One region of the Salipaludibacillus agaradhaerens genome, then DNA from elsewhere that is predicted to be linked to it. Evidence: riboswitches for the same ligand, from Rfam matches in the RefSeq annotation. Region 1 holds a riboswitch; the other holds the start of a gene.
The links. Region 1 has a riboswitch for cobalamin ahead of BK581_RS07890 (ABC transporter substrate-binding protein). Riboswitches for the same ligand answer to the same signal wherever they lie in the genome.

Region 1 (4,657 bases):
CCGTCTTCCTCCTTCCTAAACGATTTCTAATAAGCAGCAACGAAAATACGGGGGCACCTACTAACGCCGTTATGACCCCGATTGGCATTTCCTTTGGTGCAATAATCGTTCGAGATACGAGATCAGTTAAAATAAGAAAGCCTCCACCTGTCAATAACGAAAGTGGCAAAACATGTCGATGGTTTGGGCCTGTCACAAGCCTGACGAGATGAGGAATAACAAGCCCGACAAAACCAATCGTCCCTGAGACAGCCACAGCTGATCCTGTCAGCAACGATGCTCCAATTAAGAGAAAAATCTTCCCTCTCCTCACATCGACGCCGATATGTTCTGCCGCTTCTTCACCAAGAGCGAGAGCATTCAGTTCACGATAATGATACAGTAAAATTAATGAACCAACGATCATAAACGGCAAAATAAGCTGGACATGGCTCCAACCTCGCAAACTGACACTTCCATAAAGCCAGTAAATAATTTGCGTCATTTCGTTTTGGTCGCCGAGTGCAATGATTAAGGACACGATAGCCCCCATAAAAGAACTTATAATAATACCGGCTAAAATAATCGTCTCGATGGCCATGCTTCTGCTTGTCATTTTCACAAGACCGAACACGAGCATTAATGTTAGAAAACCAAAAATAATCGCGATAATAGGTTGGGTAAAAACGCCTAAGATAGGAAGTGAGATTTGAAAAAAAATCACGATTACCGCGCCCAATGCAGCCCCTGAGGAGACACCGATCGTATAAGGATCTGCTAACGGATTTCGCAGCAGTCCTTGGAAAGCTGCCCCAGCTAACGCCAGTGATGCCCCTACACAAAATGCTAAAATGACTCTAGGTAAACGAATGTTCCAAATGATTGGCACTTCATTTGCCGGTACATCTGTCAGCCAAACATGCCCTGTGGTCCGTTCAATAATAATATGAATAATATGAGGAATAGGGACTGTGACACTGCTCCAAAAGAGAGCAAGGAGGATTGTACCGAGTACAAATCCTCCTGCCAGTATATATATCCACGCAACACGATTATTCAAAAACATCCGGATAAACGAGTTTTGCAAGAGTTTCCACTCCTTCGATTAGACGAGGACCAGGACGGGTAACTGTGTCATTATCCACATCATACACTCTTTCGTTCTGAACCGCCGGCACTTCTGACCAACCGTCACGAGCTAACACGTCAGCTTCAGGATTGTCGATATAATAGCCATACGTCGTAACAATCACGTCTGGCTCTAGTGTGACAATCTCTTCTTCAGTGAATTGAACCCAACCGGACTCTTCTTCAGCAGCGTTTGTAGCATTAATAGCTTCAAGCATTTCGTGCATGAACGTGCCTTGTCCAGTTGTGAAAATATCAGGTGATGGGCCAACTTCTACCCATACCGTTTGGCGATCTTCTTCTGGAATCGTTTCTGCCTGCTCACGGATTTCTTCTAATCGCTCTTCCATACTTGTAACAATCTGATTTGCTTCGTCACTCGTCCCTGTCGCTTCACCAATCATATGAATGGTGTCATACGTTTCTTCAAAAGATTCAGCACTACCCATAACGAGGACATCAATGCCTGCTTCTTCATATTCGTTTAAAACATCCTCATGATTTTGATAATGATACTCTTGCACTAATAGCAGATCAGGACTCAAAGAAAGGATTAATTCTGCATCCATATCCTGTGCGCCAATGATTTGAATATCAGCCGTTTCTTCTGGGAAATTACAATATTCTGATACACCGATCATGCGGTCCCCAGCACCTAGTTCAAACACGATCTCCGTGCTGCTCGGAAGTAATGATGCAATCGTTTCAGGTGTTTCTTCAATCGTCACTTCTTGTCCAACACCATCAGTCACTGTAACAGGGAAGTCCCCTTCCACAGTTTCATTGGCATTATTATCGTTATTAACGTTTACAGTATTATCATTATTTTCTTCCGCTGCACCACAAGCAGTCAGAATCAGTGCTAACACTGTGATCGTACTCATTTGTTTCCATTTACTTAATAATTGTTTCATCAATCTTATCCCCCTCTATTTTGTGCCGCTTCATGTCTTAACGTCTGCTATTCAACGATATAGGTTTAACCTCGATAAATCTTAAGTCATGTTAGACTGACAGTTATCATGTCTAGCCTATCAGTCAATTATGATTTTTTCGCTACGAAAAAAAACGCAGCCCGTAGAGGACTAGCGTAAGATGATTAAGCCGTATCAAGCATGCCTGTCCAATTCGACCAGTATGCATGGACCTGTTCATAGCAGGGAACAGGCTACAGACACTAAACATCCTTTTCCTCGAAGGAGCTTAACTAACACGGGTAGGCAGGTCTCCTGACTTACAGAGTAACGGTATACCGCTCCTTCCCATGCAGGTGACTCTACACAGTGGTAATACGCGGTTACCTTTCTGTTTACAGTGGCGGGACCGCGCTGGATTCACACCAGCTTCCCTATTATCCTAATATTAGGACCTATCCGCAATGTCATTCATTACATGTCATAATTGGGTAACGAAGCAGAAAAAAATATTTTTTCTGCTGCATACCTTACCTAACTCAGTATAAATGAGTTCGTGCTCGTTGTAAATTTGAATTTAGCTTTCCTTTTTTTCTTTAGACACATTTGCTTCCTCAAAGCTTGCCATCTCAGTTAAAATGGCGACTGACGCTTCTACCAGTGAAAAAGCAAGTGCTGCACCTGTTCCTTCTCCGAGCCGCAAATTCAAATCTAGTAATGGGCTTTCTGCCAATCTCTCTAATGCTACACGATGGCCCTGTTCCTGTGATAAGTGGCCAAAAATAAGGTAATCCTTCACGTTTGGCGCGAGCATAACGGCCACATTTGCAGCGACAGTGGAAATAAATCCGTCTACGAGGATAGGTACGCGATGAGCAGCCCCACCGAGCATCGCACCAGCCATGCCAGCAATTTCTAATCCACCTACTTTCGCCAACATATCAATGGCATCATACTGATTAGGATTATGGAATAGAAGTGCTTGTTTAATAACTGCCTCTTTATGACGCAATATGTCATCACTAACCCCTGTCCCTCTGCCAACAATCTCACTCACTTCTTTATCCGTGATGCAAGCTAACAGGGCACTGCTTGCAGTTGTATTACCGATCCCCATCTCTCCTAATATAAGAGAACGGGCCCCTTTTTCTATCATCTGTTCAGCAACATTAATCCCTACTTTAATAGCAGCTTCCGCTTCCTCTCGTGACATGGCTTTTTCCTTCAAAAAATTCCCTGTTCCGTAACGTATTTTTTGATTAATAAAGCCTGTCCCTTCAAGATCAGCATTCACGCCTATATCCACAAGGGTAAAACTAGCACCGCTCTTTTTCGCTAACACATTAATGGCGGCTCCCCCATTAAGAAAGTTATAGACCATTTGAGCTGTTACTTCTGAAGGATAAGCCGAGACGCCTTCAGCTGCTATACCGTGATCTGCCGCAAATACGAGTGCTGCCGGCGGTGATACAACAGGATATGTGGCCCCCGTGATTTCACCTAATTGAACAGCTAGTTGTTCAAGTTTCCCTAAGCTGCCAATTGGTTTTGTTAAGTTGTCTAAACGGTGCTGGACGTCCTTACCGACTTTTTTATCTACTGTTGTTATTCGACTTATTGTCTCTTTCATGCCATCACCTTGCTCTCCTGTAAGATATGTTTTACCCGTTTAACCAATTTTTATGAGTCACACTCGAACTCTCGGAAAGCACCCATTTGTAACGAAAGGGGCTAAATCTATTTAGGCAGAAGATAACGGATGCTAATGCCCTGACTTACTCAACTAACAATCAGTGAGAGAAGAACGAAATCCCCTTGATTGTTTTATCATCCACCTATTAAGTACAATTTATTGCATATTAGTTGTGTTATTGCTTTAAAAACACCATTATGAAATCGATTTAGAAGTTAAATGTTAAATTCATCATTGCTTTGAAAATGCGTCCATCTTCTGCTCAATTAACGCCATATTAAGATGGCTCTCCACCACATCCGCTAATGTGCTCAAAGACTTTTCTCTCACAGATTGATATAAACAGCGGTCGTATGTAACAGGCACTCCCTTCTTTTCACATAATTTGTTTAATAAAGTATGTCTAAATTCGTCATTTGCAAAAATCCCGTGTAAATATGTGCCAATAATCCTTTCATCTTCACTAATAAAGCCGTCTTTCTCGCCGTCAGATAAATGGATAAAATGACTCCCATAACTGTTACTATCTCTATTCGTTCGTCCCATATGAATTTCATAACCGTCTACCGGCAAGATGTGACCACTAAGTTGAACCTGCCCAGATACTAACACCGTCCGTTTATGAGCTGTTAACGTTGTGGTCATATGTTTTATAAGGTTAAATCCCTCCATGCGCCGATGTGCCGATTCTATATGTGATGGATCCATAACAGATGTCCCTAGCATTTGGTAGCCACCGCATATTCCAACTATTCGTGTCCCCTCTTTTTCCACTAGCTCAATAACCGCTTCGGTTATGCCGTTATCCCGTAAATACTGAAGGTCTTCTAACGTATTTTTGCTGCCTGGCAATACAATCATATCCGGTGTCCCTAGCTCGCTTCTTTTTTTGACGAAACGAACGTGGCAATCGTGTTCTAGAACGAGTGGATCAATATCAGTG
Region 2 (4,657 bases), 1.1 Mb from region 1:
AAAACAATCAGCTTCGTTGCGGCAACTTTAACTAGCCTTCGCGAAGACAATAAGCGTCATGCAAAAAAATTGCAAGAATTATCTATTAAACGAATAGAGATTATAGAACATGCTTAATTATTAATTTACGATAATTATATTATGTCAACTGAACGAGGAGATATAAAAGATTGATAGCTTTTTTGGAGGGGGATTTTATGCTTGGACATTCATCTGTCGTGTTTGTTTACGGTACGTTACGTGAAGGAGACAGTAATTATCATTATCTAAAAAATTCAGTGAAGCTATTCAACCAAGCGCGGGTAAGGGGCTCGTTATATGACACTGGGAATGGTTATCCAGCTTATATCGAAAAAGGGGAAAAGTGGGTTTATGGAGAACTTTATGCTGTCAGTCCGTGGACCCTGAAACAATTAGATAGATTAGAAGGATATAGTGAAGGGCGACCTGATAATTTATATAATCGCGTAAAGTTACCGATTGAAACAGACATAAGTATTATTGAGGGATGGATCTATACGTTAGATCATCAGCACGAAATATCACTTACTAACGAAATCCATTTCCAAGATTGGAGAGTACATCAATGGTTTAATAACTTTACTGAGGTTAAGTATTTTGCTTACGGTTCATGTATGGACACAGAACGTATTGAAAAAGCAGGTATGTTAACACCTTTTTCTCAGCGAGTCGAGACAGGTAAACTAACAGGGTATAGTATGTGTTATACGCTCCACAGAGAAGATGGGTCTAGAGCAGATATCGTTGAAACAGAAGACCCTTCCTCCTCTGTTGAGGGAATTATCTACACATTACCAAAGGAGGCCATTGACTATTTATTTTCTAGAGAAGGTGTCTTTACTGGCAGTTATCGTGCTACTTTTGTTAAAGTGGAGATAAACGGTGTTCTTCATCAAGATGTCTTAACATTTACCGTCATTAATAAACAAGCTGAGACTTGCCCACCACGTCATTATGGGGAAGAAATCTTGAGAGGGGCAAAAGGAAGATTGTCAGATAACTATTATGAGCAATTACTAACAAAACTGGCATCCTTAGGCTACGATCACATAGATAGAGACGATTAACGGTGTAAGTGATAGAAAGGCCCTCACTGTCTTAAAGAGGGCCTTTCATAACGTAATAGAATAAAAGGCTAAAAAGGCTGCCAATCGATAGTACCTTGCTGATTTTCATAATCGACAGAAACGGTAAAGTCATGTTTTTTATAAAAATGAAGTAAACGCTCGAGATGGTCCCAATCTCTCGGTGAGATATAGCCTGAAATTTTACGCATATTTTGCTCTTCTATATATTGTTTAAAATACGACATACATACAGAGCCAAAGCCTTGATTTTGCTCACCTCTTATATCATCTATTTGAATATGAAAATCTTCTTTGTAAGAAGCGTGAATCGAGAAGTCCCAGGTTCCATTAAATGGCGTTTCACAATCGTGTGCCATAATTTTACATACTTCTCCGTTATCGGAAGCATAAATAATCGTCCACTTTCCTAATTTTGTTTGTTCAATTCCGAGAATCGACCATTTTTTTGCAATCTGTTTCAGGTTTTCTTGCATACGTAATAGTTGGAATTCAAGTTTTTCATACTCGATTTGTAGTGTTTCTTTATTTTTATCCTGCCTCGTAATATAAGATGCAGGGGCAAACATAATAAAACTCCTTTCATCATGCTAAATCTATAAATGACTATGAGTTGGAAGAGGGCATTATAATTTATGAGACTTTACTACATTAATTAAGCAGCCTAACCTTTTAAATACTCACAAGTCCGGTATTTTACTAGAATCAGATAAAATAATCAAGACGTTTTAATAAGAAAAAAAGATTGCATCTTTTAGCAAATAACGTTATGCTAGTAACATCATCATATAGATGGTTCACCGAAAAATAAATCTATATATGGTATATATGATATTAAATTAAGAAAAACAGGTGCTTGTTAATCGAGCTTGAAAGGGAATCCGGTGCAAGTCCGGAACTGTCCCCGCAACTGTAATTTGCTGACGATATGAGAGACCACTGTTGAAGATTATTTTTAAATAGTCTAATATGGGAAGGCTCATAAAGGATGAGGCATAAGTCAGGAGACCTGCCTGTTTTTCTCAAGTTTCTGACCTTCGGGGGGTGAGTGTTTGAAACGGTAGAAGATCCTAGTAGCGATTTGTTAACTATCGTGAACAATGTCGCTTTTAGCTGACGCACTCTGCCGTTTTAACACCTTCCCGACTGGGAGGGTTTTTTTAATGACTAATTTGATTGATGGAAGGATGACAAAAATGACACAAGGGATAGCACAAAAGACAAATGAACATCACGTTAACAACGTCTTGCAAAATCGATTTCCTCATTTAACATGGGAGCCGTATTTAAGACGAATTGAATTGCACAATGACAAAACAGCCCTTATTACTGCAGCGTTAGATCAGCTTACAGCTGAGGAATCCGATTGGACATTCGTTGCGGCAAACTTATATTCTTTGCAGCTTAAAGAGGAAATAGCGAACAATCGAGGTATTCCTGCTTATGAACAATTCGGTTCATTAATTACAAAGCTTGTAAATGATGGTTTTTATCAAAAAGAGCTTCTCAACGTTTACACAACAGAAGATTATGCACTGATGGAAAGCTGGATAGATGAAACTAAAGATCAGCTCTTTACATATATTGGACTCAAAACATTAGCTGATCGTTATCTGGCTCGTTCTCACGATGGCCGTTTACTTGAATTGCCACAAGAGCGATTCATGGTAATTGCTATGAGCCTTATGAAAAACGAAGCTGAAGCTAAGCGACTTGACCTTGTTAAAGAAGCTTACTGGGCCCTGTCTAATCTCTATATGACTGTGGCAACACCGACGTTAGCGAATGCTGGAAAAACACACGGACAGTTGTCAAGTTGTTTTATTGACACAGTCGATGATAGTTTACGAGGTATTTTCGATAGTAATACAGATGCCGCTACAGTGAGTAAAAATGGCGGAGGCTTAGGTATTTATCTAGGTAAAATTAGAGCGAGAGGGTCATCTATTAAAGGGTTTAAAGGAACATCCTCAGGCGTGTTACCATGGATGAAGCAGTTAAACAATACAGCTGTTAGCGTAGATCAATTAGGTCAAAGACAAGGTGCTATTGCGGTTTACTTAGATGTTTGGCATAAAGATATTTTTCCTTTTCTAGACGCTAAATTAAATAATGGTGATGAACGTCAACGAACGCATGATTTGTTCACTGGTGTGTGTCTTCCAGATTTATTTATGGAAAAAGTTGAAGCGCGTGAAGACTGGCATTTGTTTGATCCACATGAAGTTAGAGAAGTTATGGGGTTCTCTCTAGAGGATTTTTATGATGAAGAACAAGGCAAGGGGAGTTTCCGTGAGCATTATGAACAATGTGTAGCGAATGAAGACCTTTCATCAGAGCGTGTTCCTGCCATCGACATTATGAAACGCATTATGATCGCTCAACTTGAAACGGGCACACCTTATATGTTTTATCGGGATACCGTTAATCGGATGAATCCTAACAAACATAAAGGTATGATTTACTCTTCTAATTTGTGTACAGAAATTATGCAAAATATGAGCTCTACTACTGTACAAGAAGAAATTAGTGCTGATGGTGAGATTATTACTAAAAAGCAAGCAGGAGATTACGTGGTGTGTAATTTAAGTTCTATTTCACTGGCTAAAGCAGTAAAGGATGATGTCATTGAAAGGCTTATAAACATACAAGTCCGCATGCTCGATAACGTGATTGAATTGAATACGATTGAAGTTCCACAAGCACAAATAACGAATCAAAAATATCGCGCTATTGGATTAGGCACGTTTGGATGGCATCACTTATTGGCCGACAAAAAAATAGCTTGGGAAACAGAAGAGGCTGTGCAGTATGCTGATGAACTGTACGAAGATATTCATTTTTATACAGTGAAAGCAAGTATGGAACTGGCGAAAGAAAAAGGAGCCTATCCTGCGTTTAAAGGCTCTGACTATGAAACGGGCGAATATTTTACCTCACGGGATTATAAGAGTGACCGTTGGACAAGCTTACAACACGCCGTCAGTGAAAATGGGTTACGGAATGGCTATCTTTTAGCTGTTGCTCCTAATTCAAGTACATCACTTATTGCTGGATCTTCCGCATCAATCGATCCTATTTTTAAGAAGGAATATGCTGAAGAGAAAAAGAATTATAAAATTCCTGTTACAGCACCTGGATTATCTAAAGAAAATACGTGGTATTATAAAGCAGCTCATACGATTGATCAACTTTGGAGCATTAAACAAAATGGAGCTAGGCAAAAACATATTGACCAATCCGTGTCCTTTAATCTATATGTCACGAATAATATCAGGGCTAAAGAATTACTAGAGTTACATGTGAGTGCATGGAAAAACGGTTTAAAAACGACTTACTATGTCAGGTCCACATCAAGTGAACTTGAAGATTGTGAAAGCTGCTCAAGTTAAAGAGAATACTAATAAGGGAGTTATTTGGGGAGGAATAGAGAATGACAAAATTAACAGAAAGAAAATTATATGATGTAACGGCACCTAATGCATCCACTGGGATTATTCTTGGTGAGAGTTCAAACGTATTAAATTGGGATGATGTCAGGTTTTCATGGG

Region 2: another riboswitch for cobalamin. It lies ahead of BK581_RS02525 (ribonucleoside-diphosphate reductase subunit alpha); the one in region 1 lies ahead of BK581_RS07890 (ABC transporter substrate-binding protein).

Annotation. Positions count from the first base shown of each region.
Region 1 is NZ_KV917378.1:1,641,267-1,645,923, forward strand. Features, by position in the region: gene BK581_RS07885 (FecCD family ABC transporter permease) at 1-1,066, opposite strand, end outside; gene BK581_RS07890 (ABC transporter substrate-binding protein) at 1,032-2,021, opposite strand; cobalamin riboswitch at 2,310-2,495, opposite strand; gene cobT (nicotinate-nucleotide--dimethylbenzimidazole phosphoribosyltransferase) at 2,599-3,651, opposite strand; gene BK581_RS07900 (cobyric acid synthase) at 3,946-4,657, opposite strand, start outside.
Region 2 is NZ_KV917378.1:539,643-544,299, forward strand. Features, by position in the region: gene BK581_RS02510 (AAA family ATPase) at 1-117, shown strand, start outside; gene BK581_RS02515 (gamma-glutamylcyclotransferase) at 198-1,088, shown strand; gene BK581_RS02520 (hypothetical protein) at 1,157-1,675, opposite strand; cobalamin riboswitch at 1,940-2,137, shown strand; gene BK581_RS02525 (ribonucleoside-diphosphate reductase subunit alpha) at 2,303-4,498, shown strand; gene BK581_RS02530 (ribonucleotide-diphosphate reductase subunit beta) at 4,540-4,657, shown strand, end outside.